2 regions of the Leucobacter sp. USHLN154 genome follow, and region 2 is predicted to be linked to the other one. Evidence: predicted binding sites of a transcription regulator. Region 2 holds the regulator's gene; the other holds the start of a gene.
The links. Region 2 encodes HspR, which represses chaperone genes until heat shock. Its sites were predicted from a motif close to AAGTTGAGTCNNNNNGACTCAACTT; they were not measured.
Positions count from the first base shown of each region.

Region 1: the regulator HspR is predicted to act here: its motif matches at 4,049-4,073, upstream of WFH23_RS08985 (Hsp20/alpha crystallin family protein).

Region 1 is NZ_JBBCXF010000004.1:203,144-217,642, reverse strand. Features, by position in the region: gene WFH23_RS09005 (metal ABC transporter permease) at 1-403, opposite strand, end outside; gene WFH23_RS09000 (metal ABC transporter ATP-binding protein) at 403-1,305, opposite strand; gene WFH23_RS08995 (metal ABC transporter substrate-binding protein) at 1,302-2,393, opposite strand; gene WFH23_RS08990 (amidase) at 2,534-3,931, shown strand; gene WFH23_RS08985 (Hsp20/alpha crystallin family protein) at 4,096-4,539, shown strand; gene WFH23_RS08980 (Gfo/Idh/MocA family protein) at 4,656-5,705, opposite strand; gene WFH23_RS08975 (sugar phosphate isomerase/epimerase family protein) at 5,702-6,598, opposite strand; gene WFH23_RS08970 (Gfo/Idh/MocA family protein) at 6,638-7,858, opposite strand; gene WFH23_RS08965 (ATP-binding cassette domain-containing protein) at 8,222-9,208, opposite strand; gene WFH23_RS08960 (ABC transporter permease) at 9,205-10,251, opposite strand; gene WFH23_RS08955 (sugar ABC transporter substrate-binding protein) at 10,281-11,303, opposite strand; gene WFH23_RS08950 (LacI family DNA-binding transcriptional regulator) at 11,692-12,750, shown strand; gene WFH23_RS08945 (LacI family DNA-binding transcriptional regulator) at 12,830-13,873, opposite strand; gene WFH23_RS08940 (TIM barrel protein) at 13,922-14,499, opposite strand, start outside.
Region 2 is NZ_JBBCXF010000006.1:144,457-158,955, reverse strand. Features, by position in the region: gene WFH23_RS12180 (CHAP domain-containing protein) at 1-251, shown strand, start outside; gene WFH23_RS12175 (glycosyltransferase) at 308-1,528, opposite strand; gene WFH23_RS12170 (glycosyltransferase) at 1,531-2,718, opposite strand; gene WFH23_RS12165 (MFS transporter) at 2,813-4,099, opposite strand; gene WFH23_RS12160 (class I SAM-dependent methyltransferase) at 4,199-5,374, opposite strand; gene WFH23_RS12155 (heat shock protein transcriptional repressor HspR) at 5,371-5,793, opposite strand; gene WFH23_RS12150 (DnaJ C-terminal domain-containing protein) at 5,881-6,834, opposite strand; gene WFH23_RS12145 (nucleotide exchange factor GrpE) at 6,827-7,438, opposite strand; gene dnaK (molecular chaperone DnaK) at 7,441-9,291, opposite strand; gene WFH23_RS12135 (Dabb family protein) at 9,496-9,810, opposite strand; gene WFH23_RS12130 (MFS transporter) at 9,963-11,282, shown strand; gene WFH23_RS12125 (AAA family ATPase) at 11,321-12,595, shown strand; gene WFH23_RS12120 (biliverdin-producing heme oxygenase) at 12,679-13,692, opposite strand; gene WFH23_RS12115 (serine hydrolase domain-containing protein) at 13,812-14,499, shown strand, end outside.

The sequences.
Region 1 (14,499 bases), on a different contig from region 2:
CCTTGAGTTCCGAGACGTAGCCCTCCTGCTTCGACACGAGCACCACGCCGAGGCTGAAGAGCCCGGTGAGCACCACCGCGATCGCCGCGTCGGCCCCGACGCCGCCCCGATGCTCGATGACGGTGAAGAGCACGGCTGCGAGGATCGCGGCGACCACCGCTCCCGGGAGCAGACCGGCGGAGCCGCCGATCGCGGAGCCGACGACGAGGCCGGGAAACACGGAGTGCACGAGACCGTCGCTCACGAACTCGAGTTCCCGAAAGCTGATGAAGAGCCCGACGATGCCGGCCGCGACCGCGAGGATCGCGACGGTGACCAGGGCGCGCCACATGAACGGCAGTGAGAAGATGTCGATCGGACCGAGCAGCATGAGGTGGAAGGCGGGCGACAGCACCGACGGCATCACTCGGTCTCCCGCGTCGTCGTCACGGTGTGGTGATCGAGTTCCACCGTCGTGTCCTGGAACGCGTGCTGCACCGCGTCGAGGGTGAGCGCCTGTTCGACGGGACCGTACGCCGCCGGATGGCCCGGCTGATTCGGGTGGTGACCGCTCGCGAGCAGCAGCGCGTGGGAGCACGCCTCCTGAGCGATCTCCAGATCGTGCGTCGACACGATGATCGTGCGCCCCTCTGCTCGCAGCTCTCTCACGAGACGCAGCAGCACGTCGCGGTTCTCCCGATCGAGCCCGTTGAAGGGTTCGTCGAGGAGGAGGAGCCGCGGGTCGGAGACGAGCGCCCGCGCGAGAATGCCCCGCTGCTGCTGACCGCCCGAGAGCTCGCCGAAACGGCGCGACGCCCAGGCGGAGAGACCCACGCGTTCGAGCGCCCGAGAGACCGCCTCGCGGCCGGTTCGGCCGATCGGGCGCAGTGCTCCGCGCGAGCGGTAGAGACCCATGGTCACGACCTGGCGGAGCGTGACCGGAAGCGTCGCATCGCGGGTGTCCGCCTGCGGCAAGGACCCGATGCGGCGCCTGGCACGATCCGGAGTCTCGCCGAGCACCCGGATCGAACCGCCGGTGAGTTCGGCCAGCCCCAGGATGCCGCGCAGCAGTGTCGATTTGCCCGAGCCGTTCGGTCCGATCAGCGCGACCGCAGCGCCCACGGGAACCGCGAGCGTCAGGCCCTCGACCCGCGACGTCCCGTGGTATCCGAAGGCTGCCCCTTCGAGCACCAACGCCGCATCGGAGGCTGCGAGCGCGCCTCTCTCGGCACCCCCGTCGGCCCCGCCTGCCTGCATCGGCTCCGGGGCTGCGCAGTGCTGCGCGTCGCCGGGATCAGATGCTGCTGCGTCGCGTGCGGCCGTCATCCCTGCAGACTATCGGGCACCGCATCCACCTGGGCGCCCCACGCGTCGAGAATGAGTTCCGTGTTGTGCACCGTCGCGCCGATGTAGGTCGCTCCATCGCTGTCGGGTGCGCCCAGCGAATCCGCGTAGAGGTTCTCGGAGTCGACGACCTCGACGCCCGCCTCGTCGGCGATCGTCTGCGCGAGCTTCGGGCTCATCGACGACTCGACGAATACCGCTCGCACGCCGTGCTCTTCGATGGAGGCGACGAGCGCGTCGATTTCGGCGGCGCTCGGCTCGGCGTTGTCTTCGAAGCTGGGCAGGATCGACCCGGCGAACTCGATCCCGTAGTCATGCAGGTAGTACCGGAGCGAATCGTGGCCGCTCACGAGCACCCGCTCGTCTGCCGGCACCCGTTCGAACTGCGCGGCGATCCACGTGTCGAGCTCTTGCAGACGCTCGGTGTACGACGCGGCGCGCTGCTCGTAGTCGCCCGCGTGATCCGCGTCCGCCGCTGCGAGTCCGTCGGCGATCTCCGTCACCATGCCGACGGCGTTCTTCGGCGACGTCCAGATGTGCGGGTTCACGTCGCCGTGATCGTGGTCGTGCTCGGCCTCATCCGCGTGATCGTGGTCGTGATCCGCTTCGTCAGCGTGCTCGGCATCGCCAGCGTGCTCGTGCTCGTGCTCGTCCGTTGCGGCGCCCTCGGCGGTGATGTGCTTCGCCTCGTCGAGGTCGATGCCATCGGCCGCCGTGATGATGGTGCCGTCGAAGCCGGAGGCATCCACCGCATCGTCGACGAAGCTCTCGAGGTCGGCCCCGTTCACGATCAGCACGTCGGCCTCCCCGAGCGCCAGCAGATCGGCGGGGCTCGGGTCGAAGTGGTGCGCCGAGGCGTTCGGGGCGAGCAGGCCGGTGAGCTCGATGTCGTCGCCCCCCACTTCGCTCGCGAAGTCGGTCAGCTGCGTCGTGGTCGCGACGACCTTGAGCCCGGCGTCGCCGCCGTCGTCGGCATTGGCGCCGCCGCTGCAGGCGGTGAGTGCCAGGAGCGATGCGAGTGCTGCGGCGGCGAGAACGGCGGGTTTCACGGAGCGGGGCTTCTGAGTCATGACACACTTTCTAATGAGAACGAGTATCACTATACACCCCACGCCGGGAACGGGTCCTCGCTGCGCCGGCACCAGGCACCTCGGAGGAACGGACGCGCTTCGACGCGCATTCCCGGCGCTGGCGCTCGTAAGCTGGGCGGATGGAAGACGCGACGGCGGAGACCGCGCTGGCATGGCGCGACGCGCTCCGCCGCGGCGACGTCTCCGCGCGCGAGGTGGCCGAACGGTATCTGCGCCGCATCGAGGCGCACCACGAACTCGGAGCATTCCTCGCGGTCATCGGCGACCAGGCTCACACGGACGCGACGGCAGCCGACGCGCGATTCGCGGCGACATCACGCTCGGAACGCTCGACGCTGCCTCGTCTCCATGGGCTGCCCATCGCCGTCAAGGACCTCGTAGAGGTCGCCGGAATGGCGACGACCCGCGGCAGCGCCGCCCTTCGCCACCGCGTGGCCACCGCCGACGCTCCGGGAGTCGCGATGCTGCGCGCGGCCGGCGCGATTCCGCTCGGGAAGACGCAGGTGTCGGAGCTCGGCCTGACCGGTTACTCCGAGAACGCCATCGCGCCACCCGCGCGCAATCCGCTCGACCCCTCGCGCACTCCGGGTGGATCCTCCGGCGGGAGCGCGGCTGCGGTCGCGGCCGATCTCATCCCCATGGGTCCGGGAACGGATGGCGGCGGTTCGATCCGCATCCCAGCGCTCGCCTGCGGTCTCGTCGGACTCAAGCCGGGTCTCGGCGCGGTGCCAGGGGATCTGGCCGCGGCCGCTCCCTCCCTGCACGACGAGTTCGGTGCGCCGCGGTTGACGGTGAGCGGCCCCTTGGCCCGGGATCCGGCCGACGCGGCGATGCTCTTCGATGCGCAGCGCGGCGCGACGGGGGAGCCAGCCTTGGCGGCCGTGCGCGCCGCCGATGAGCTCACCGGACTCCGCATCGCGTACTCTGCGGCCTCGCCGTTCGCATCGGTGTATCCGATCGCGCTCAGTGCCGAATCAGGCTGCGCGTTCGAGGCGGCCAGGGAGCGCCTCGCCGCCCGCGGTCACCGCATGGATGAGGCGACCTTCGCCTACGACCCCGAGTACCCCGAGGCGTTCACGACCTCGTGGACGGCGGGCCTCTCGCGTCTGGCGCTCGCTCCCGATGCCGCTGCACGCCTGATGCCGCTCACCAGCCTCTTCCGCGAGCGCGCCCGCGCACGAACCGTCGAGGCGCATGAGCGCGCAGGGGCACGGCTGCGCGATTTCGCCGCAGACGCGCGACAGCAGTGGGGCGCCTACGATGCCGTCCTCACTCCCGGACTCACGATGCTCCCCCCGCGCGTCGGCGCCTTCACGTCGATGCATCCGGATGACGACTACCGGCTGCAGTGCGAGTGGGCTCCCTTCACGTCGATGGTGAACGTCTCAGGGCTGCCCGCGGTCGCTGTGCCGGTGATGCGGCTGCCGAACGGGCACGCAATGGGGGTGCAACTCATCGGCAGGATCGGCTCCGAGTCGCAGTTGCTGCAACTCGCGGCGCAGCTCACGTCCCCGTGAGTGCGCCGTCGCGCCCCTCTCGGCAACTCGACCGCGACTGCCGGCAGACCGCGATTTTCAGAGATCTTGCAGCGAGCTTCATTAGCACTCTCAGGTACCGAGTGCTAATTTATATGCACATTGAGTGACCTCCACTCAAGTTTCACTGGAAGGAGAAAATCATCATGGCAATGACATTCGATCCCTTCAGCGAGCTGGATCGCTGGGCCGCAGGAGCGCTCCAGCAAGCGCGCTCCGGTCCGCGCCAGATGCCGGTCGACCTCCAGCGCGACCACGAGCGGTACGTCTTGAACGCCGATCTGCCCGGCGTCGACCCGGGCTCGATCGACGTCGATGTCGACGGCCAGCTCCTGACAATCCGCGCGCAGCGCACCGCCGACGTGGCAGAAGGCTCGAAGTGGCTCACGCGTGAGCGCCCCTCCGGCACCTATCTGCGGCAGTTCAGCGTCGGGCAGGGCGTCGACATCGCCGGCATCTCCGCCTCGTACGACAACGGCGTGCTCAGCGTCGTGATCCCCGTGAGCGAGCAGGCGAAGCCGCGCAAGATCGCCGTGCAGGGTCAGTCCGAGCACGTCGAGAGCGACACTCAGAAGTCCCTGACCCACTGATCCGGCACCGTACGCACGCCGCGTGACGCTGTGGGGCGCCGTTCGGGCGCCCCACAGCGTCACGCGCGAACCGGGACGCGCGGACTCGGGAAGCTTCCGATCCGCCGACGCAGCGATCAGGAGGCGAGGCGGCCCGGCCGAAGCGGCAGGCCCGCCGCCGTGTACGCCTCGTCGATGAGGGCCATCGTACGACGGGAGCGCTCGAGGCCGACGCGCGATCGCTCACCGCTGCGCACCGCTGACCGAATGCGGCGCAGTTGATGGGTGTACGACGACGAGGCGCCCAAATGCTCCGAACGCTCTTCGACGCCGGCTCCCGTCGTCGTGCGCACGATGAGGCGCCCGTCCTCCTGGGGTTTCACGAAGTTCGGCAGCACGACCTCGCCCAGGCTTCCGTGCACTCGGAGCCCGAAGTTCCATTCGTCGCTCGCCATGCTCGTGTGCATCGACACGGGCACGCCTCCGAGCTCCAATCCGGCGACGACCGTCGCATCGACCCTCGCGTCACCCGTGTGCCCCTCAGCCCGCGCGAAGTCGAGGGTGAGCGGCGGCGCAGTCGGCAGACGCACACCCCCGAGCTCTCCTCCGAGCTGATCTCCGAGCAGGAGCAGGGCGTGCAGCGCGTAGCACCCGAGATCCATCAGCGTGCCGCCGGCGAGATCGAAGCTCCATCGCGGGTCGCGCAGCGCGGGCGCCGGCATGTCCATATGCACGTCGACACCGCGGATCTCCCCGATCGCGCCCTCGCGCACGTGACCGATGAGGCGATGCATGGCCGGATGATCGGCGTAGTGGAATGCCTCCCACGCCCAGCCGGCCGAGCGCTCGAGTCTGGCGGCGACGCGATCGAATTCTGCGAGGTTCGCCGCGAACGGCTTCTCGACGAGCACATTGCGTCCGGCTTCGAGCGCTCGTGCCGCCCACTCGGCGTGCAGCCCGTTGGGAAGGCCGATGTAGACGAGGTCGAGCGAGTCGTCTTCGATGAGGGACGCGTAGCTCTCGGCTGCCGCCGAGAAGCCCCGTTCGGCGGCGTAGTGACGAGCGCGCTCGGGATCCCGCGCCGCGACAGCGGCACGAATGTCACCGGTCTCCGCCGTCGCCGCGATGATCGACTCCTCGGCGATGCGCGACGCGCCCAGCATGCCGATGCGCAGCGGCGCACTCATGACGCCTCCGGGATGTCGGTCGCGCCGAGCGCCTCGCGCAGGCAGGCGACGCTGCGGCGCGCACTGTCGAACGCCGCCACCGCGTCAGCTTCGTGCTCGATGACCGTATCCTGCTCCACCACGTACCATCCGGCATACCCCACGCCGCGCAGCGCGCGGACGATCTCCACGATGCGCGCGTCGCCGGCGCCGAGTGACCGATACATGCCCTGGCGCACCCCCTCGCGGTAGTCGATCTCTCCGGCTCGCACCCGCGCGGCGACGGCGAGACTCACATCCTTCAGGTGCGCGTGCACGATGCGGTCCGCGTACTGCTCCACGAAGGCGACCGGATCGCCGCCGCCGAGCGTGTAATGGCCCGTATCGAGGCACAGGCCGATGCGGGAGCCTGCGATCACGCGCTCCACCGCATTCGGGGCCTCGACCACCGTGCCGAGATGGGGGTGCAGGGTCGCCACCACCCCGACGGCGGCGGCGGCATCGTGCGCACGATCGAGGTTGGCGAGCAGCGTGACCCATTCCGGGTCGCTCAACTCGATCGCACCGTCATACCCTTCCGCTCCCGTCACCGCCGAGAGCACGAGCGTCGTGGCGCCGGAGGCGACGTACGCCTCGAGTTCGCGCTCGATCGCCGGCAGCGGATCCACCGCCGCCCGGTGCAGCACGACCGGGAAGAACCCGCCGACGGCTTCGAGGCCCGCTGCGGCGAGCGCTGCGGCGCGCTCGGCCGGAGCATCGGGCAGAAACCCTTCCGGCCCGAACTCGGTCGCCGTGATCCCGAGCGACACCATCTCGGAGAGCACGCGCTCCCGCTCCAACTGCAGCCCCCAATCCGGGACCTCGATGACGCCCCAGCTGATGGGGGCGGCTGCGATGCGTGCGCGATGTGCCATGTGCGACTCCTTCGTCGGTGCAGTGCGAGTGGATGAGGATCAGGCGCCGGCCGCGGTCGTGCCCTCGACCGGCGTGCTCGACTGCCAGGTGCGCGTCTCGGCCGATCGCTCGGCCGCCGAGACCACCTGGGCCGCCGAGAGCGCATCCTGAATATTCGAGTTGATGGCCTCGCGCCCGAGCACCGCCTGGAGGAACTTCTTGGCCTCGATCACCTTGAGGTCGTCGTATCCCATCGAGGTCCCCGCTCCCGGCTGGAAGCGGTTGAAATCACCCATCCCCGGCCGGGCCATGACGCGCGTGTACCCCTGGTTCTCCGCGCCCAGACCGCCCGAGAGGTGCAGCTCGTTCATGCGCTCGAAGTCCCAGTGCGCCGAGCCGCCCGTGCCGTAGACCTCGATGCCGTAGCTCGCGCGAGGGCCCACCGAGACCCGGGAGGCCTCGAGGGTGCCGACGGCGTGCGCCGCCGGAGCCCCGTCCGCGACTCGCACGAGCATCCCGGCGTAGTCCTCGTTCTCGACCGGTTTTATGTCGCCGTTCTCGATCAGCGCGAAGTGGGTTCCCGTGCCCATCGGAAGCTCGGGGCGCTCGGCGTACACCGTCGAGGTGACTGCGCTGACCTCGCCGATCGGGCCGAGCGTGTACTGGACGAGATCGACCAGGTGGCCCATGAGGTCGCCCAGAACGCCGTTGCCCGCCAGCCCCCGCACGAAGCGCCACGACAGGGCGCCGCGCGGGTCGGCCGAGTAATCCGCGAACATCTGCCCGCGGACATTCGTGATGCGCCCGAGCCTGCCCTCGGCCACGAGTTCGCGCAGGTACTCGATCGCGGGGGCATGGCGATAGTTGAACCCGATCGACGTGACGACGCCGGCCTCCTTGGCCGCGTCCGCGACCGCGCGGGTCTCGTGCTCGCCGCGGCCGACCGGCTTCTCGATCCAGAAGTGCTTGCCGGCCCGGGCCGCCGCGATGCCGATCTCCGAGTGCAGGAAGTTCGGGGCGCAGATCGACACGACGTCGACGTCTGGATCGTTCAGCACATCGTGGTAGTCCGCCGAAGCCCGCTCGTACCCGAGCACGCGCACCGCCTCATCCGTACGCGCCGGCGCCGGGTCCGCCGCGTGCACCAGGCGGGGTGCGAGCCCGAGATCCGGGTACGCGTACTTGAGGTTGGCGTAGGCGCGGCTGTGCAGCTGGCCCATCCACCCGACGCTGATGAGGCCCACCCCGATCTCGGTGGTGCCGTCTGCACGTGTCCGCATCTTCGCTCGTTTCGTCTTCGTGGTGCCGTGCACCGGTTCTCACTGTGGGGCCGGCCGGGGGCCGGGCCCGGGTCTGGGATCCTCGACTGTCGACCGGAGTGATCCTGACTCTGGACTTGATTCTGGACCGGTCCAAATTGTACGGACATGGTGGCTGCGGTGTCAACAGTCCCGTGGGACCGAGGGTGTCCGCCGAACCCGAGCGAATCCCGCCGCCCGAATCCCTCGTGCTCAGCACTCGAGCTCGATCTCGGTGCGGGGGGCGCCGGTGCAGCGGGGGCGGCCGGTGCGCCCCCGGGATGCAGAACGGGCGCCCGATCCTCATCCGGATCGCGCGCCCGCCCTCGCGGAACCGAGAGACGCTCAGCGGCGTGAACGCCCTGGGGCGTCCTCCCCGTCGTCCTCGTCGTCCGCGTACTCGCCGGGGACGACGGTGACGGCCTCGGTCACCTGCACGCGTCCCACGCCCGCCGCGGCGTCGCCCTCGATCTCATCGCGGATCGTGCGCACCGCGTCGGTGCTCGTGCCGACATCCCGCAGTTCGTGGACCAGCTGCTCGAGCTCCGCGCCGCCGGCCATGAGTCCGGTGAGCTCCTCGAGCGAGATCGCGGATTTCTCGTGGTACCCGATGCTCTGTCCGCGCTTCAGCAGCAGGAAGCGATCGCCCACCGGGTAGGCGTGGTGCGGATTGTGGGTGATGAAGATCACGCCGAGGCCGCGATCGCGCGCCTGGATGATGTAGCGCAGCACCACACCCGACTGCTTCACGCCGAGCGCGGCGGTCGGCTCGTCGAGGATCAGCACCTTCGCGCCGAAGTACACGGCTCGCGCAATGGCCACGCACTGGCGCTCGCCGCCCGAGAGGGTGCCGATCGGCTGATCCACGTCGCGCAGATCGATGCCCATGTCGAGCAGCTCCTGCTTCGCCGTCTTGCGCATGAAGTCGACGTCGAGCCGCTGGAACGGACCCCAGCCCTTCGTCTGCTCCGACCCGAGGAAGAAGTTGCGCCAGACCGGCATGAGGGGCGCGACCGCGAGATCCTGATACACGGTGGCGATGCCCCGGTTCAGCGCCTCGCGCGGCGAGTTGAACTTCACCGGTTCGCCCTCGACGAGGTACTCGCCGGCGGTGTGCTGATGGAGCCCTGCGATGATCTTGATGAGCGTGGACTTGCCGGCGCCGTTGTCGCCGAGCACGCACATCACCTCGCCGCTCGCCACCTGCAGGCTGACGTCGCGGAGCGCGATGATGTTGCCGTACCGCTTCTCGGCGTCGCGCAGCTCGACGAGCGGCGCCTTCGCGGTTGCCGTGGCCGTCGCCGGAGCGGCGGCTGTCGATGTGGCGTTCACTTTTTCCCTCCTCGCGCCGCGCGGCGCTGCAGCGTGAAGTTCAGCACGGTGGCTCCGAGGAGCATGGCGCCGAGGAAGAACTTCAGCCAGTCCGGATTCCACTCCGCGTACACGACGCCCTTGAGCGCCATGCCGTAGATCAGTGCGCCGATCGCGCCGCCGATCGCCGAGCCGTATCCGCCGGTCATGAGGCAGCCGCCGACGACGGCCGCGATGATGTAGAGGAACTCGTTGCCGATGCCCTCACCCGACTGCACCGTCTTGAATGCGAAGAGCTGGTGCATGCCGAGCAGCCACGCGCAGAAGCTGACGCCCATGTAGAGGCCGATCTTCGTCTTCACGACGGGGACGCCCACGGCGCGAGCCGCGTCGGGGGCGCCGCCCGACGAGAAGATCCAGTTGCCGACCTTGGTGCGCTGCAGGATCCAGGTCGCGATGAGCACGAGGATGATCCAGTAGAAGACCGTGATCTTGACGTTGACGCCGAAGACGGGGATGTCGGCCGCGAACACCGCTTCCGCGGAGGCGAACCCGGGCCACTGCGCGATGGAGGGGGCTGCGACGCCGCCCGTGAGCGCGCGCGTCACGCCGAGGTTGAGGCCGGTCAGCATGAAGAAGGTCGCGAGCGTGATGATGAAGCTCGAGAGCTTCGTCTTCGTCAGCAGCCAACCGTTGAGCAGCCCGATCAGCAGCGAGAACACCAGGCCGACGATCGCTCCGACCCAGACGTTCCCCCCGAACCAGTACATGAAGAGGGACGACGAGAGCGCCGCCGAGATGACGCCGACACCCGCCGACAGGTCGACCTCGCCGCCGATCATCAGGAGCGATACGCCGACCGCCATGATGCCGACGGTCGAGGCGCCGTACAGGATCGTCGCGATCGAGCTCGGCTGAGTGAACTGGGGGGCGACCACGGCGAACATGATCGCGAGTACCAGTGCGGCTGCGGTGGCGCCCGCCTCGGGCTTCGTGAAGAACCTGGTGAACAGGTTGCCAGAGGCGACGCGCTCATCGAGCTTGGGTGCGGTTGCTGTACTCATGGATTCGACCTTCCGGCGCGACCCTTCTCTTACTCTGCCGACTCGTCGTCGCCGCTGCCCTCGAACTGCGCGGAGACGCTGTCGGCGTTTTCGGCGTTGACGACGGTGGGTCCGGTCAGCACGGCCTGGCCGCCACCGAGCACGTATCCGCCCTCGGTGTAGAGGCGCACTGCTTCAACGGCGGAGTATCCCTGCACGAACGGCTGCTGATCGATGCCGAAGAGGATCGTGCCGTCCTTGATCGCCGTGTAGACATCGGCGTTGAGGTCGGTCGTGGCGAGCGTCGCGCTGCTGCCGGCGTCGGCGATCGAGTCCATCGCGGTCATCGCGAAGGGTGCTCCGAGGGTGAGCACCGCGTCGATGTCGGAGTTGGTCTGCAGCTTCGACGTGATGGTCGAGGCGACGTTGGTCATGTCGGTGCCCTGCACGTAGAGCACTTCCGACGTGCCCTCGAAGGTGTCCGCGAGCCCCTCGCAGCGGGCTTCGAGGCCGACGTGCCCCTGCTCCTGGATGACGCAGACGGCCTTCTTCAGGCCGGCGTCGTTGAACTGCTCGCCAGCCGCCTGGCCTGCGATGAACTCGTTCTGCCCGAAGTGCGCGAGCACTCCGAGGTCTTTGTAGGCTTCCTCGCCCGCGTTGATGCTGAAGACGGGGATGCCCGCGTCGACGGCCTTCTGCACTTCGCCCGCCATGGCGTCCGACTTCGCGAGCGTCACGACGATGCCGTCCACGCCCTGGTCGACTGCCTGCTGCACGAGCTGAGCCTGGCGCGCACCGTCGGGATCAGAGCTGTAGAGCAGCTCGACGTTATTGCGTTCGGCGGCGTTCTCGGCCCCCGAGCGGATGGTGTCCCAGAAGGTGTCGCCCGGTGCGGCGTGCGTGACGAGTGCAACCTTGATCTCTTCTTCGTCGACGCCACCGCCGCCGCCACCACCTGCAGCACCGCCGCCGGCGCCGGCGGGAGTACCGCACGCAGCGAGGGCCAGTGCTCCGACGCCCGCGAGGCCTGCGAGGCCGATCTTCGACCAACGCCCGAAACGTGATTTCAACATAGCTGCACTCCATCGTGTAATTGAACTAATGTCGTTACAAAGCTTGCGCTCTGCGTTTACAGTACCGTAACTTCCGCGATCCGGCATCTCTTCCGGTAAAGGTTGAATAACGACCACTCGGCACCTCGCTCATGTCTGTTGCAGCCATCCGTACGGTCTCTCGCAGCGTTCCGCGGAGCGCTGCGGCTCACGGGCGATGCCGACAGCGCCGGTCGCTCTCGAGCGCCGCGCGCCAGCCGCAGCTGCCGCGTCGGCTCGCTTTCGAACGGCGAGAAACCCCTCCGCCTCTAGTATCCCGCTGTCCGGCGTCTCCCCGGGCGCACCGAGCGCGGACGGGTGCGGGTCGCGCAGTGCCGGTGACCGCGGCACGCCGTGGCACGATGGGAGCGTGAGCACCCGCGAGCCGGCACCCCGTCGCCCCACGATGCGCGACATCGCTGCGCGCGTCGGCCTGTCGCGGCAACTGGTCTCGATCGTGCTGCGCGGCGCACCGGGCGCGAGCGACGCGTCTCGCGAGCGGATCCTCGCAGCGGCGCGCGAACTCGGCTACCACCCCGACGATTCAGCTCGCATGCTGCGGCGACGACGCAGCGGGCAGCTGGGCGTCCTCTTCACCGTGCGGCAACCGTTCGAGGTCGATCTCGTCGATGCGCTCTACCGTCGCGCCGACGATCACGGGTTCACGCTCGCGCTCGGCGCCATCGGCGAGCAGCACGATCTCGAGACCGCTCTGTCGGGCCTCATGCGCCAGCGCATCGAGGGTCTGATCGTGCTCGACGCCGGAACCGGCGGGCACGAGATCACCGAGCTCCCCTCCGGCCTTCCCGCGCTGCTGCTGGGAGGCCCGACCTCACCGGACGCGCACGACCGGATCGATATCGAGAACGAGCGAGGGATCACCCTCGCCGTCGAGCACCTCAGCGCTCTCGGGCACACGAGAATCGCCTATCTGGGTGCGGCGAGCGGGCCGAATGCCGCCTCCAGGCTCGCCGGATACCGGCGCGCGATGGCCTCACGCGGCCTCCCCGGACGCGTCGTTCCGAGCGACTTCACCGAACTCGGCGGTCATCGGGCAGCACTGTCGCTCCTCGCGGATGGGAGCGTCCGGGAGCACAGCAGCGGAGGGGGAGGCACGGCCGACGCGCCTGGCAGGGTGACGGCACTCGTGTGCATGAACGACCACTGCGCGATCGGCGCCCTGCAGACCCTGGTGCGCGCCGGCGTGCGGGTGCCGGAGGAGGTCTCGATCGTCGGCTTCGACGACAGCTCGGCCGCGGCACTGCCCTACGTGGCGCTCACCTCGGTGCGACCCGATCCTGATCATCTGGCGCAGTTGGCCGTCGAGACACTGCGCGCCCGCCTCGCCGACCCGGGAGCGCCCGCGGTCAGGCGCCAGGTGGCTCCGACCCTGTGCACCCGTGCGAGCACCGGTGCAATGAGAACGTGACGACGCAGCGCGCGGGTGGCGCCGTGAGCGGGCAGGCGATGCCGCGCGCGCGGAGCACGAAGCCCAGCCGGCGGCTCGATCATGCGGAGGCGCGCACCACCAGAGCGGGCGGGATCAGCAGTTCGCCGGCCGGCTGATCGGGATCACCGGCCTGCGCCCCGAGCAGCGCCTCAGCAGCCTCACGGCCGATGCGGCGGTTGTCGGGATCGACGCTCGTCAGCGAGATGCGCGGGATCCCCGCGAGTGTGGTGTCGTCGTACCCCACGACCCGGCAGCCGCCGGGCACCGGCACGCCCGCCGTCTCGAGCGCGGTGATGACGGCCACGGCCGTCAGATCGTTGAAGGCCACGATCGCCTGGGGCAGGCGGTCTTCGGCGAGGAGCCGTTCGACGGCCTCGCGCACGCCCTCCTCGGTGAACGCGGCCGGTTCGACCCACGCCCGACCGCCGAACTGGCGGGCCTCGACCGCCGCGCGGAATGCGGCTTCGCGAGCGGCAGCCACCGTCCCGCCGTCGCCCCCGACGAACGCGATGCGCTCGACGCCCCGCGCGGCGAGGTGCGCGATCACGAGATCGAGCCCTGCGTCGTCGTCGGTGCGCACCGTGGCGACCACGTCGTCCGTCGCGTCGATCGCGCTGGCGACCACGGTCGGAATCATCGCGGTCAGTGCGGCGAGCTCCCGGAAGTCGGGGATCGTGCCGACCGCGATGAGCCCCGACGGGCGCAGGTCGCGCAGCACGTCGAGGTTGTCGCGATCCAGCACAGCCCCACCAGCGCCATCATCGACCTGCGCGCTCATGATCATGGTCCGCCGCCCGGCTTCGGCGAGCCGCGCCTTCGCTGCCCCGACGATCTCCGCGAAGAGCGGGTTGTGCAGGTTCGACACGAGAATCGCCACGATGTCGCGGCGCCCCGCCGACAACGACTGCGCGACGAGGTTGGGGCGGTAGCCGAGCTGCGCTGCGGCGTGCAGCACACGGAGGCGGCGCTCCTCGCTGACGTTGTCGCCGTTGGTGAAGACGAGGGAGACGAGAGACTTCGAGACCCCGGCCACCCGTGCCACATCCCGGATCGTCGGCGGGCGCACGGGGGCGTCAGGCGTCTCGCCCGGTGTGCGCTCCATCGTCCCTCCTCATGCCTCGTTCATCATATGGGGGCCGCACTCATGAACTCAGGGCGCGAACGCAGTCGGGAACGCGGCTGCGAACGCGTCGAGCGCAGCATCGGCGTCTCCGCTCGCCCAGGCCTCCATGCCGACCACGCCGTCGTATCCGACCTCGCGCAGCACCCGCGCCACGGCCTCGTATCGGATCTCGCCCGTGCCGGGCTCGCAGCGCCCCGGTACGTCGGCGACCTGGATCTCACCGATCCACGGCAGCGCCTCGCGCACGAGCTCGACGAGATTCCCCTCGCCGATCTGCGCGTGGTAGAGGTCGAGATTGAGTCGCAGGTTGGGGTGGTCGACCCCGCGCACGAGGGCGAGCGTGTCGGCAGCCCGCGCGAACGGTGTGCCCGGATGGTCGACCGCGGTGTTCAGATTCTCGAGCACGAAGGTGCGCCCGGCTGCCGCACCCAGATCGGCCACTCGGCGGAGGGTGTCGGCGGCGTGCACCCAGTCCGCTCCCGAGACCCGCGCCCCGGGCACGACCGGCAGGCCGCCCTCGCCGAGACCGGTGCCGTGCAGGTTGAGGCGCGGGGCATCGATCACCTCTGCAGCCCGCAACGATTCGCCCGCGGTCGCGAGCAGGG
Region 2 (14,499 bases):
ACTACACGGGCGCGACTCGCGTGTCGCTCGCCGATGCCGAAGCCGGCGACATCATCCAGTACGAGTACACCGCTTCCCCCACGTCGTGGGTGACCGGCGTCCACACGGTGCTCATCACCGAGGTCAACGACGACGGCACCTTCACGATCATCCAGTCGAACAGCCCCGGCGGCTCCGGCCTGGTCACCGAGGAGCAGGACTGGACCCCGGCGCCGCCGGAGGGCTTCACCGCCGCCGTCTGGCGCTTCTAGCCCCGTCGCGCGCACCGCGCGGCTCCGGCAGCTTCACGCGCTCCCCATCGCGCCCCTCAGGCGCTGCGAGCGGCGCTGAGCACCGACTCGTACAGGGCGAGCATCTCGCCGCTGCGAGCCGACTGCAGAAAACGCGTCGCCGCTGACGCATCCACCCGTCGCGCTCCCGGAGCAGCCGCCAATTCCGCGGCGGCCTCCCGCAGTGCACGCGCGAGGGCTGCGACGCTTCCGTCGGCCACCACCCACTTCTGGTCGACGTCGACGTCGTCGGCGATCTCCGCGTCGGAGAAGATGGTCGGCGTTCCGAGCGCTGCAGCTTCGAACGGCGTGAGGCCCTGCGTCTCGAACCCGATCGACGTCTGCACCAGGGCGTCGGCATCCCGCAGCGCCGCGAGCGCAGCGGGATAGGGCACCGGCCCGGGAATGGTCACCCGGTCGGCGAGCCCGAGCGCAGCGATGCGCTCTTCGACGCGCGGCAGCAGCAGCCCGGCTCCGTGCAGGGCGATGTCGGCGTCGATTCCCGACAGCGCGATCGCGTCGATGAACTCGAGTACGCGCTTCTCGTGACTCATGCGCCCGAGCCACACGAGCTTCGGGCGAGTTCGTTCCGAGCGCGGCACCTCCCGAGCAGCGGCGACCGCTTCGTCGTCCACCCCGTTCGGCGTGACGAGCACGGTGGAGCTCACCCCGTGCCGTCGCAGCGCCTCGGCGAAGTGCTGCGACGGTGCGGTGACGGCGTCGGCGTCGGCTGCGAGCTCGGCCAGGTACCGCCACGCGCCGCGCGAAGCAGGGTCGACGCCCCCGCGCGGGCGGCCGAGAACGAGCTGTCGCCACGCGCGCAGCCCCGCGAACGCGAGCGGCGCGAGCGGCGTCACGGCGCGCGTGCCCTCATCGACGTGGTTGTGCATCGTGTGCACGATCGGCACCCGGAGACCTCGTGCCGCACGCACGCCGATCATCGCTCCCCAGAAGTCGCCCTGCACGTGCACCAGATCGACGGGCGGCCTGGTCGCGAGCGCGTTCGCGAGCCTGCGATCAGCACTCCTCCCCGGCCAGGTCAGGCTGTACTCGCGATCGCGCGTGATCGACCGAGAGGGGAGATCGATGTACGCGTCGCGATCCGGCTCCGCCGTCGAGTAGCCGAGTCGGTGCAGTGCGGGTGCCGCGACCGTGACACGATGCCCGAGGCGTTCGAGAGCGCGTCGCTGCATGCGGATCGCCACCTGCACACCGCCGAGCGATTCGGGGTGCTGATCGGTGACGATGAGGATGTGCACGGTCAGCGGGAGTCGGCTTCGCCGCGGTAGAGCTCCTCGAACGTGTCGAGGGTGCGATCGATGTCGTGCACGGTCACCGCTTCGAGCGACGCGCGCTGCATGCGCAGGTACTCCTCTGGCGTCTGCTGCAGCACGCGGGTGATGCGGCTCGCGAGCTCGCGGTCGTTGCCCGGTTGGAAGAGAAAGCCGTTCTCCCCGTCATGCACGAGGTGCGGCAGCGCCATCGCGTTCGCGGCGACGATGGGGAGACCCGAGGCCATGGCCTCCATCGTCGCGATCGACTGCAGCTCGGCGATCGATGCGATGGTGAAGACGCTCGCACTGGTGAGGTGCGCGCGCAGTTCGGCGTCGGTGACCCGGCCCGTGAATTCGACACGATCGGAGATGCCGAGTTCTTCGGCGAGCTTCTCGAGATTCTTGCGCTGGTCGCCGTCGCCGACGACGGTGAAGTGCACGTCGAGTGATTCGTCGAGGCGCGGGATCGCGCGGAGAATCACGTCGATCTCCTTCTCGAGCGTGACGCGACCGACGAAGACGAGCTTGTTCGCGGTGCGCGGCTCGAGATCCGCGGTGTAATCGGAGGCGCGAAGCCCGCAGCTCACCGGTCGCACACCGCGGCGGTGGGTATTGCGCTCGAGGAAGTCCGCCGCCCGACGGGTGGGCGTGGTGACGGCGGCGGCGAGCCGGAGCACGCGGTCAGCGGCGTTCCAGCCCCAGCGCACGAAGACGCGCTTCGCCTTCTCGGGCAGCAGCGTGAAGTCGAGCACGTTCTCCGGCATGACGTGGTTCGTGGCGACGATTCGGATGCCCCGCTTCGCGCCCTCGATGGCGAGCGCCCGGCCGATGACGATGTGCGACTGGATGTGGATGACGTCGGGTCGCACCCGATCGAGCAGTTTTCGCGCGTATCCGCGCGCCCTCCAGGGCAGCACGAACCGCAGCCAGTCGTGCGGGTACCAGCGCCAACTCGCCCACCGGTGCACGGTCATGCGCTCGCCTTCGATGGTCTCGACGTAGCTGCCGTGCTGGCTGTGGCGCTTCGCGGGAGCGACGACGTGGACGTCGTGGCCGCGCTGCACGAGCCCGGCTGAGAGGCGTTCGGCGAACCGAGCGGCGCCGTTCACATCTGGAGAGAAGGTGTCGCAGCCCTGCAGAATACGCAGGGGAGCCTGGCGATCGGTGGTGCTCACGGTGCGCGGGAGTCCTTCGGTCGGAGATGGGTGCGGATTCGCGCGGACGACGCACGACGCTGCACCAGTCTACAAACCGCGGCTTGGAACCACTTCAGTCGGCGGATCGCGGCGGGCGCCGACCGACGTGCGGCAGATACCGCGGAATCCATCGCCCGAATCCGACGGCGCCGGCGACCGCGAGCAGCCCGGCGGCGACACTCGCGACGGGCAGCGATACGGCGGCGAGCCCGGAGACGGCGAGGGGCGCGACAGCGCCGCCGAAGTCGGTCAGCGTGCGCCATGCCGCGAGAAACGGCGCCGGATGGTCGGCGGGCGCGAGGTCGGCGCCCAGCGTCATGTTGATGCCGCTCGACAGGCCGTTTCCGAGACCGACCACGATCGCGATCACGAGCAGCCAGACGCCGGCTCCCGGCAGGTCGTGCGTGCCCGCGAGCACGAGGAACCCGATCGCCATCACGACCATCGCAGGGAGGCTGGCCCACAGGCGGCCGAAGCGATCCATGATCTGGCCGCTCGTGTAGAAGAAGAGGAAGTCGACGGTACCTGAGATGCCGACGACCAGCGCGACCTGCGTCGCGTCGAGTCCGATCGACACTCCCCAGAGCGGGAGCAGCACGTCTTTGATCGACCGCATGCCGGAGAGGATCGCGGAGGCGCCTCCGATGCGCAGGAGCGCCGCCCCGCCGTCGCGCACCGCTCCGAGCACTCCCGGGCGGGATTCACTGGGGACGGTGCGCGACGCGGTGCTGCGCGCGCTTCGATCGGCGATGTCGTCGGGCGCTGTGCGTTCAGGATCAGGCGCTGCGCGTTCGGGATCGGGCGCCCAGGCGATGAGCGCCGCGGCGAGCACCAGGCAGGCGGCGAACGCCCAGACCGGGGCCTCCGGATCGCCGGTCGCGGCGATCATGGCCGCGGCGAGGAACGGGCCGATGAACCGCCCCAGCCGGTTCGTTCCGCCAAGCAGCGACAGGGCCCGAGCCCGGAAGTGCAGCGGAACGCGCGTCGTCATGAACGCGTGCCGCGCGAGCCCGAACGAGGCGGCGGCGAACCCGATGACGAGCACGGCTGCGCCGAGCAGCGCTGGAGTCGGGGCGAAGGCGACCCCGAGACAGCCGAGCAGGGCGACGGCGGCGGCGAGCAGCATCGCCGCGCGTTCACCGGCTCGTGAGACCACCCAGCTCGCCGGAAGGCTGCCGAGCACCTGCCCGACGACGGCCGCGGAGGCGATCACCCCGGCGAGCGCGATGCTCGCGCCCATCTCGACCGCGATGACGGCGACGAGCGGCAGAATCGCGTACTCGCCCAATGAGAAGAGCACCGACGGCCCGTAGATGCTCGGGGCCAGCCGCCAGAGGAACGCCGGAGCCGAATTCGTCATATCGGTTCCACAGTACTCTCAGCACCGCGCGCCGCCGGCTTCACGCGGCGCCGCGCTCCGGCGCCCTCCGCGCGCAGCGCCGCGTCGGCCTTGTCCCGGTCAGGATTCGCGCGTCGCCGACAGCACCGTGAAGACGGCATTGCGCGCGAGCTGCCGCGTCGGCCCCACCTCTCGCTCGACGAGCGGCCGGTACCCGAGATGCGAGTTGAAGACGAGCCGCAGTTCCCCGCCTGGCGCGAGCGCACGGCGGCACGCGCGGATGAGGCGATGACCGACTCCGGCGTGCACCGTGGCGCCGGTGTGGAACGGCGGGTTGAGCACGATCAGGTCCGCCCACGCATCGGGCACCGCCTCGAGCGCGTCGGAACGCTCGACGGCGATGCGATCCGCCACCCCCGCCGCCTGGGCCGTGAGGCGGGTGGCCGCGACGGCCGCCGTGGACTGATCGGTCGCCAGCACGCGCGCCTCGGGGAAGCGGCGCGCGGCCGACACGGCGAGCACACCGTTGCCGCATCCCAGATCGACGATCGTGGCGGGTTGCCGCTGCGTGTCGGCGAGCGTGGTGAGGAGCAGCCTGCTGCCGTGGTCGAGCACCGGGCCGCCGAATGTCGCGCCGAAGGCCGCGAGCGAGAAGTCGAGATCTGGATCGGCGCCCCACCTCGGGAACGCGCTCTCCGTCGTCGCCGGCACTCGGGGCCCTGCCGCGCGGAGCACGCGCGACTTGCGCCAGCCGAGACCTGCCGAGACTTCCGCGAAATCGCGAGCGAGCACGTCATTCATCGCGCGCGTCATGTGCTTCACGCGACCGCCGGCGAAGACGCGCACCTCCGGGTCCGCCCAGCGCGCGATCGCCCGAGACACCTCGGCGAGCGCGTCGAGGCCGCGCGGCAGCTGCACGAGCACGACCCGTGCCCCCGTCAGCGCAGCGGCATCGAGCCCGTGGTTCGTGTACCGGCCCGCCAACTGCATGCGCCGGGCGTTCTGAGCCAGGGCGCGCTCTCCGAGCAGCGGGTCCTGATGGGTCCGGATCCCCGCGACTCCGAACACGGTCGCGGCTCCGAGGGTGAGTGCGCCATGGCGGTCGCCGATGACGACGACGTCGTCGACTCCCAAGGGGACCTCGAATGGATGGTCGGCCAAGTCGTCGGCCGCGGTGCGGAGGATGAGCTGGTCGGCGGCATCGAACGCTTGCAGCTCCGGCGCGTCGAAATCAGGTTCGCGCGTCAGCTGCGCGAACAGGGCCTCGAGTCGATCATCGGTATCGTGCGGACTCACGGCTGCCACACGACGACCTCGGCGTTGCGCCGCATGCGTGTGCCGCGACGGAGGGTGACCACTTCTCCCCCGGCGGATCCGGCCGCGAAGACGCGGCGGTCGGGGCGCTGCAGTCGTTCCTCCGTCAGTGCGCGTTCGAGGTCGCGCACGCGATCCTCGAGACGGCGCACCTGGTCTTCGAGCTCGAGCACGCGGCGGATGCCCTCGAGGCTGAGCCCTTCTGCGGAGAGACGCGCGACCTCTCGCAACCTGGCCACGTCGTGCAGCGAGTACCGCCTGGTGTTCCCGCGGGTGCGCTGCGGTGAGACGAGTCCGATGCGGTCGTACTGCCGCAGGGTCTGGGGGTGCATCTCGGCGAGCTCTGCGGCCGCGGCAATGGCGAATACCGGCGTGAAACGGTCCAGTTGCGGATTCGCCATGATGCTGACCTGCTTTCGTGTGGCTCGTCGAGGAGCGCAGTGCGGGCCGCACGGCCGGCACTGCGCTCCTCGCTCAATGAGAGGAGATTATCCCTTCGCGCGAGCCAGGAGATCGGCTCGCGGGTTCTCCTGCGGTTCGACGTCGCGGAACGCTTCGAGCGCCGCCTTCGCCTCTGGCGACAGATGCGAGGGAACCACGATCTGCACCTCGGCGAGAAGGTCGCCGGTGCCCTTCGAGCTCGACACTCCGCGCCCCTTGACGCGAAGCACGCGGCCGCTCGGCGTGCCGGGCTGCACCTTGAGCTTCACCGGAGCGCCACCGAGTGTCGGCACTTCGACCGTCGCCCCCAGCGCCGCTTCGGAGAACGTCACCGGCAGCTTCACGCGGAGGTTCTGGCCGTCGCGCTCGAACACGGGGTGCTTGCGCACGCTCACGGTGAGAATGATGTCTCCCGCTGGTCCGCCCGTGGGGCTCGGTTCGCCCTTGCCGCGCACTTTGATCTTCTGGCCGTCGGAGACCCCTGCAGGGATCTTCACCTTGACCGAACCGGTCGAGGCCTGCAACGTGACCGTCTTACCCTGCACCGCCGTCTCGAAGTCGAGGGTCGTCGTGGCCTGGATGTCACGCCCGGACTGCGGCCCGCGCGGTGGAGCTCCGCCGAACATGCCTCCGAAGATGTCTTCGAAGCCCTGAGGGCCGCCCGACTGGAAATGGGTGTTGCGCCCGCCTCCGCCGAACATGCCGCCGAAGACGTCCTCGAAGCCCTGGTTTCCGCCGCCACCCGCGGTGAAGCGGGCACCGCCGGCGCCCATCGCGCGGATCTGATCGTACTCGGCGCGCTGCTCGGGGTCGGAGAGCACCGAGTACGCCTCGCTGATCTCCTTGAATTTCGCCTCGGCAACCGCGTCACCCGGGTTGGAATCCGGGTGGTACTTGCGCGCGAGCTTGCGGTAGGTCTTCTTCAGCTCGGCGTCGCCGACGTCTTTCGAGACGCCGAGAAGCTGGTAGAAGTCTTTATCGAGCCAATCCTGACTAGCCATCCGCTCCCACCGCCACCGCGACCTTGGCGGGGCGCAGTTCGACCTCGCCGATGCGATATCCGCGCTCGATGACGTCGAGCACCGTGTGCTGCTCGGTGCCGGGAACCGGAACCTGCGCAATGGCCTCGTGGATCTGCGGGTCGAACACTTCACCCGTTTCACCGAAGCTCTGCACGCCGATGCGCTCGAACGTTCCGCGAATCTTCTGGGCGATCGTTGCGAACGCCGTGCCCTCTGCCAGATCGCCGTGCTTCTCAGCGCGATCCAGATCGTCGAGCACCGTCAGCATCGGGGAGACCGCCGCTGCGATCGCCCGCTGCTTCTCGACAGCCGCATTCGACTCCGTGCGCTTCCGATAGTTGGCGTACTCGGCCGTCAGCCTCCGCAGATCATCGAGATACGGGTTGTCCGCCTCGTTCCCCGCCGCTGCCTCGTTCGCCGCGTCGGCGTCCGCTGCGGCGTCGCTCTGCTCCGCTCCCAGAATGTCATCGACCGTGAGATCGGGCTGGGGCGAGGAGCCGGAGTCCTGCGACTCCGGCTCCTGAGCAGGAACCTCGTCAGCGTTCGGGTCTTCCCCGGGCGTGCGCTGTTCCTCGTTCGCCATGGTTACTTCTTCTCCTCGTCGTCTTCAACAACTTCGGCGTCCACCACGTCATCGTCGTTCGACGTTGCATCGGCGCCGCCTTCAGCAGGAGACTCGGCCTGCGCGGCCGCGTAGATCGCCTCGCCGAGCTTCGTCTGGCTCTGGCCGAGCTTCTCCGAAGCGTTCTTCACTGCTTCGTCGTCGTCACCGGCGAGCGCCTGCTTCAGCGCGTCGAGATCTCCCTGCACTTCGGTCTTCACATCCTCGGGCAGCTTGTCGTCGTTCTCGGAGATGAGCTTCTCGACCGAGTAGGCGAGCTGCTCCGCGTTGTTGCGCACCTCTGCCGCTTCGCGTCGCTGCTTGTCTTCAGCAGCGTGCTCCTCGGCTTCGCGCACCATGCGTTCGATGTCCTCCTTCGAGAGCGTCGAGCCGCCGGAGATCGTGATCGTCTGCTCCTTGCCGGTGCCCTTGTCCTTCGCGGAGACCTGCACGATGCCGTTGGCGTCGATGTCGAAGGTCACCTCGACCTGGGGCACGCCGCGCGGGGCCGGGGCGATACCGGTGAGTTCGAACGTTCCGAGGTTCTTGTTGTCGCGGGTGAACTCGCGCTCGCCCTGGAAGACCTGGATGGCGACGGAGGGCTGGTTGTCTTCCGCCGTCGTGAACGTCTCGCTGCGCTTCGTCGGGATCGCGGTGTTGCGGTCGATGAGCTTCGTCATGATGCCGCCCTTGGTCTCGATACCGAGCGAGAGCGGAGTCACGTCGATGAGCAGAACGTCCTTGCGCTCCCCCTTCAGCACGCCGGCCTGCAGTGCGGCGCCCACGGCGACGACCTCGTCCGGGTTCACGCTCTTGTTCGGCTCCTTGCCGCCGGTGAGCGACTTCACCAGTTCCGTCACGGCGGGCATACGGGTCGATCCGCCGACGAGCACGACGTGCGCGATGTCGGACACCTTCACACCGGCTTCGGCGATGACGTCCTGGAACGGCTTGCGGGTGCGCTCGAGCAGATCCTTGGTGAGTTCCTCGAACTTGGCGCGGGAGAGCGTCTCATCGAGGTTCGCCGGACCGTTCTCGGTGAGCGAGAGGTACGGGAGCTGGATCTGGGTGCTCGTCGAGTTCGAGAGCTCCTTCTTGGCCTGCTCCGCCGCCTCCTTCAAACGCTGGAGCGCGATCTTGTCCTTCGCCACGTCGACACCGGTCGAGGACTTGAACTGCTGGATCAGCCACTGCACGATCCGTTGGTCCCAGTCGTCGCCGCCGAGGCGGTTGTCACCGGCCGTGGCGCGCACCTGGATCGTCGAGAAGTCGTCATCCTTGCCCACCTCGAGCAGGGACACGTCGAACGTGCCGCCGCCCAGGTCGAAGACGAGGATCAGCTCGTCCTCTTTGCCCTTGTCGAGGCCGTACGCGAGCGCCGCAGCGGTCGGCTCGTTGATGATGCGGAGCACGTTGAGCCCTGCGATCTCGCCGGCTTCCTTCGTCGCCTGACGCTCTGCGTCGTTGAAGTAAGCCGGAACGGTGATGACCGCGTCGGTCACCTTGTCGCCCAAGTAGGTCTCGGCGTCGCGCTTCAGCTTCTGCAGCGTGCGCGCGCTGATCTCCTGCGCGGTGTAGCGCTTGCCGTCGATCTCGTCGGTCTTCCAGTCGGTGCCCATGTGGCGCTTGACCGAGGAGAGCGTGCGGTCGACGTTCGTGACGGCCTGGCGCTTCGCGGTCTCGCCGACGAGCACCTCCCCGTCCTTCGTGAACGCGACGATCGAGGGCGTGGTGCGAAGGCCTTCGGCGTTCGCGATCACGGTGGGCTCGCCACCTTCGAGTACGGAGACCACCGAGTTCGTGGTGCCGAGGTCGATGCCTACTGCGCGTGACATATGTGCTCCTTCTGTCGATCGGATCGACCAGACGAAGCGCCTGGCCGGAGACTGCTCGTCACCGCCGACTCGCACGAGAGCGCGAGTGCTCACGATGTTGAGCCTGTTGGACTCAAGTTTACTCGCCGCTCAGCGAAGGTCAAGTCTGCACGGCAAAACTTGAGTCGATCCCACTCAACTCTCAGAATGAGAAGTGCGAACGTCTCAGCGCTCGTCCGAGCTCACCTGCACGACGAAGTCGTACTCCTGGAATTCGGCGACCTCGACAGCCCACCTCGCCCGCACGAACTCGACGTGAGCCGGATGGTCGTTGTAGGCGCGGAACGCGCTCTCGTCGAGGAACACCATGGAGAACTGCCATTCCAGGCCGCTCTTCGGACTGATCTGGCGCTGCACGGTGAACCCGTTCACGCCGGGAATCTGCGCGAGATCACGCGCCGCCGACTCCAAGAACTCCGCCTCCTCGGAAGACCCGCTGGCGTGGATGAGGCGGAAAACGACGGTGTGCTGGATGGGCATTCTGGCTCCTCGGGCCAGGGAAGCTCCTGCGCCTCCGGCCCGAGCCTACGGCGGAGCGGAAGCGCGCACCAGGGAACCAACGGAAGATGACGGAGCCATGAACGGCAGCGAAGCTCCTCACCCCGAGCCGTGACGGGGCTACGCTGAATCCCATGAGCGACCACGTGCTGCCGGCCCCCGCCGCGTCGGGCCCAGCCGCCCCCGCCTCCGTGAAGAAGCGAACCGTGTTCGCCTGGTCACTGTGGGACTGGGGGTCGGCATCGTTCAACGCGGTCGTCACGACCTTCGTCTTCAGCGTCTACATCACGAGCGCCCCGTTCGGCCCGGAAGAGCGGGTCTCGGCCGAGCTCGGGATCGCGTTGCTCGTCGCCGGCATCGTCGTCGCGCTGTTCGCGCCGGTGATCGGGCGCCTCACCGACCAAGCGGGACGCCGGAAGACCTGGCTCGGCATCAACACCGGCATCGTCGTCGTCTCCACCCTGCTGATGGTGCTCGTGGCCCCGGAGGAGCAGTTCTTGATCTTCGGCCTCGTGCTGCTCGCGATCGGCAACGTCGCCTTCGAGTTCGCGAGCGTCAGCTACAACGCGATGCTGGGGCAGATCGCGAACAACGGCAACGTCGGCAAGATCTCGGGCCTGGGCTGGGGCATGGGGTACCTCGGCGGGATCGTACTGCTCGCCCTCATCCTCGTCGGGTTCATCTTCCCCGAGGTCGGCTGGTTCGGCGTCACCTCGGATGGCGCCTGGAACGTGCGCATCGCCATGCTCCTCGCCGCCGCGTGGTTCGCCGTCTTCGCGATCCCCGTCTTCTTCGCGGTGCCCGAGATCCCGGCGGCCGCTCACCCCGAGAGCAAGGGACGCTGGTTCCTGCGCGCATACGCCGACGTGTTCCGCAGCGTCGCCGGCCTCTGGCGCGATGCGCGGCACACCCTGCACTTCCTCATCGCGAGCGCCGTGTTCCGCGACGGGCTCGCAGGAGTCTTCACGTTCGGCGGAGTGATCGCCGCGCGGAGCTTCGGGTTCGACAACACGACCGTGATCCTCTTCGCCATCGCGGCGAACGTCGTCGCGGGGCTGGCGACGATCCTCGTCGGCTTCTTCGAGGATCAGCTGGGGGCGAAGCGCGTCATGGTCTGGTCGATCGTGCTCATGGTCATCTGCGCCATGCTCGTCTTCGCGCTGCACGACTCGGGCACGTGGGTGTTCTGGATCTTCGGTCTCCTGCTCTGCATCTTCGTCGGACCGGTGCAGTCGGCGAGCCGCTCGTTCCTCGCCCGGCTCATTCCGCCGGGCCGAGAAGGAGAGATCTTCGGCCTCTACGCCACCACCGGCCGCGCGGTCTCGTTCCTGGCACCCGCGGGCTTCACCATCGCGATCGCGATCGGGGGCGCGACCATCTTCGGCATCATCGGCATCGGAGCCGTGCTGCTCATCGGGCTCCTGCTGCTGCTTCCGGTGCGCGCCCCCAGGTGAGGGGCGCAGCACGGGCCCTGGGGCAGTAGCCTGTTCGGGTGGCCCGTCCTGAACTTTCCGCCGAGCAGCTCGCCGTCTACGAACGCATCGAGCACACCCGCGAGCACCTGTTCATCACCGGCCGCGCCGGCACCGGCAAGTCGACCATCCTGAACCACCTCTCGTGGAACACGAGCAAGATCATCGCGGTATGCGCCCCCACCGGCGTGGCCGCGCTCAACGTCGGCGGGCAGACGATCCACTCGCTGCTCCGGCTGCCCACCGGCATCATCGCGGACCACGAGCTGGATCAGCCCGCTGAGCTCAAGAAGATGCTCGCCGCGATCGACACCCTCGTCATCGACGAGATCTCCATGGTGTCGGCCGACCTGATGGACGCGATCGACCGATCGCTGCGCCTCGCGCGCGGCAAGAAGCACGATCCGTTCGGCGGCGCGCAGATCATCATGTTCGGCGATCCCTACCAATTGCCGCCCGTGCCTCCGCGCGACCCCCACGAGCGCGCCTACTTCGCGGACACGTACCGCTCGCTGTGGTTCTTCGACGCCAACGTGTGGACATCGACGCCGCTCTCGACCATCGAACTGCTCGAGGTGCACCGTCAGCGCGACGACCGTTTCAAACAGATTCTCGGCGCGGTGCGCCACGGGGTCGTGACTGAGGATCAGGCGCACGAGCTGAACTCGGCGGGCGCGCGGCCAGCCCCGCGCGACGTCATCACCCTCGCCACGACGAACGCCACGGTGAATCGCCTGAACGCCCAGCGCCTCTCCGAGATCACCGGCTCATCGCTTCGCGCGGTCGCCGAGATCAACGGCGAGTTCCGCGAGAACACCTACCCTGCCGACGAGGTGCTCGAGCTGAAACCGGGAGCGCAGGTGATGTTCCTGCGGAACGACTCGGACGGACGCTGGGTGAACGGCACGATCGGCACCGTCTCGCGCGTCGACGGGACCGTGTGGGTCGAGGTGGATCGCGAGGAGTTCGAGGTCGAACCGATGGTCTGGGAGCGGTACCGCTACCGGTACGACGCCGAGACGAAGAAACTCGAGAAAGAGGTAGTGGCTGAGTTCGAGCAGTTTCCGCTGCGCCTCGCCTGGGCGGTCACCGTGCACAAGTCGCAGGGACACACCTACGACGCAGCGGTCGTCGATCTCGGACCCAGAGCCTTCAGCGCGGGTCAGACGTATGTGGCGTTGAGCCGCGTGCGCTCACTCGACGGCCTGTACCTGCAGCGTCCGCTGCAGCCGCGCGACGTCATCGTCGACCCCAATGTCGTCCGGTTCATGCGTGGCAAAGAAGAGTCCGTCTGAGCGGAAGAACTCGCCGCAAGGACAGTACGCGTGCGGGGACCGGGCTCCGCCCGATCCCCAGAGCCTGCATCGCGTGACGGGGACTACGCCACCGCGAGCTTCGCCTGGCCCAGGTCGCGGAAAACCGCCGTATTGAATGCGTACGCCGCGCGCACCTCGTCGAGCATGCGGGCGCGCTCGGCCTCGTCGAGTTGCTCGCCGAGAACATCGAGGGCCGCCCGGTACTGATTCTTGAAGTCGGCGAGATCGCCCAGCTCGGAGAAGTCGTAGAACGCGATGCCGGCGCTCGGCAGATCGTGCTGCTTCGCGACGCGCTTCGCGATGTACTGCCCGCCCGAGAGGTCGCCGAGATACCGCGTGTAGTGATGCGCGACCACGCCGGCCGCCCAGCCCTCAGCCGCGACCTCCCGCATGCGCGCCGCATACTCGAGCGTTGCAGGAACGGCGACGATCTGCTCGCGCCAGTCGGCGCCGATGAGGTGCACGAGGTCCGCCTCGAGTGCTGGCAGACGCACGAGCGACGGCGAATGGAAACCGGCGAAGCGCGGGTCTGCGGCGACCTGATCAGCGGCAGCCTCGAGGGCTTCGTACATGAAGTAATGCTGTGCGACGAGATCGATGTAGTCCTGCAGCGACCCCTTGCCGCGCATGATGTCTTCCATGAACGTCGCCCCCTCGCTGTCGGAGTGATCCGACCACGAGCTCTCACGGATGACGACTGAGAACGGCCGGTCCTCTGGCGCTGCGGCTGGCGCGTCGACGGACGCATCAGCAGCGTCGCTCTGCGGTTGCGCGCCGTGCTCGTCGCGCGCCGGCACACCGAGCTTCGCGCACGCCGCGGTGTAGAGCGCGACGACCTCGCGCCGGATCTCCGGTCGCTCCGTGATCGGGCCGCCGGGCCATTCGACCGACAGTTCGTGCTCTCCCTCGGCATCCGTCACGAGCCATCGGCCGGAGGCGCCGGTCACGCCCACCATGGTGCTCGAGGTGGCGCCGGGGTACCCGAAAGCACGCGCGATCAGGAGGTTGTCGGCCATATGGTCGCCGTTCATGTGCCGGGTCACGCCCGAGATCACGTCATCCGAAAAATTCGTCACCACGTCAGTCTAGTAAGGGTCGCCTCACTTCGCCCTACCCGGCGCCAAACTTCCCAGTCGCACGCAGTAGACTCCCGTGTGTTCTGTGTCCAATTCACCTTCGAGATTGGCGGTCGAATTTGATTCCGCGCTTTGCCCCTCGCACCCGCCTGCTGGCCGTCGGGGCCATCGTCGTCGCCGCACTCGGTCTCACGGCATGCACCGACGGCGATTCGGTGACCAGTTCCGCCGACGTCAACACCGTCGACCCGGCACTCGCGAGCGGCATCGATGACGCCATCGCGTCGGCCATGCAGCAGAGCGGTTCGACCGAAGCCGTCGTCGGCGTCTGGGGCAACGATGGAAGCGAGTATCTGCGCGGGTACGGCGACAGCGGGGTCGACGGCTCCGTCAGCATCCGCGGAGCACAGGCGACCCAGCCGGTCATGTGCGCACTCATGCTCGACCTCGTCGATGAGGGAACGATCGATCTGGATGGGAAGGTGTCGGAGGATCTGACCCGCCAGTCCGGCATCGAAGACGTCACGTACCGGCAGCTCTGCGAGATGCGGTCCGGCATCGCCGACTACAAGAGCGGCTTCGCCGACATCTTCGCGAACAACCCGACGCGGCCGTGGGCCGAGCAGGAGCTGCTCGCGCAGGGGCTCTCGCGGTCACCCGAATCGTGGCCGGGGCTCGACTTCCACCAGTCGGACTCGAACCTCGTGCTCCTCGCCCGCGCCCTGAAGGTGAAGACCGGGCTCGAGATTCCCGACCTGCTGCGCGATCACGTCTTCTCCGACGCGAATATGGGATCGACGTACTTCC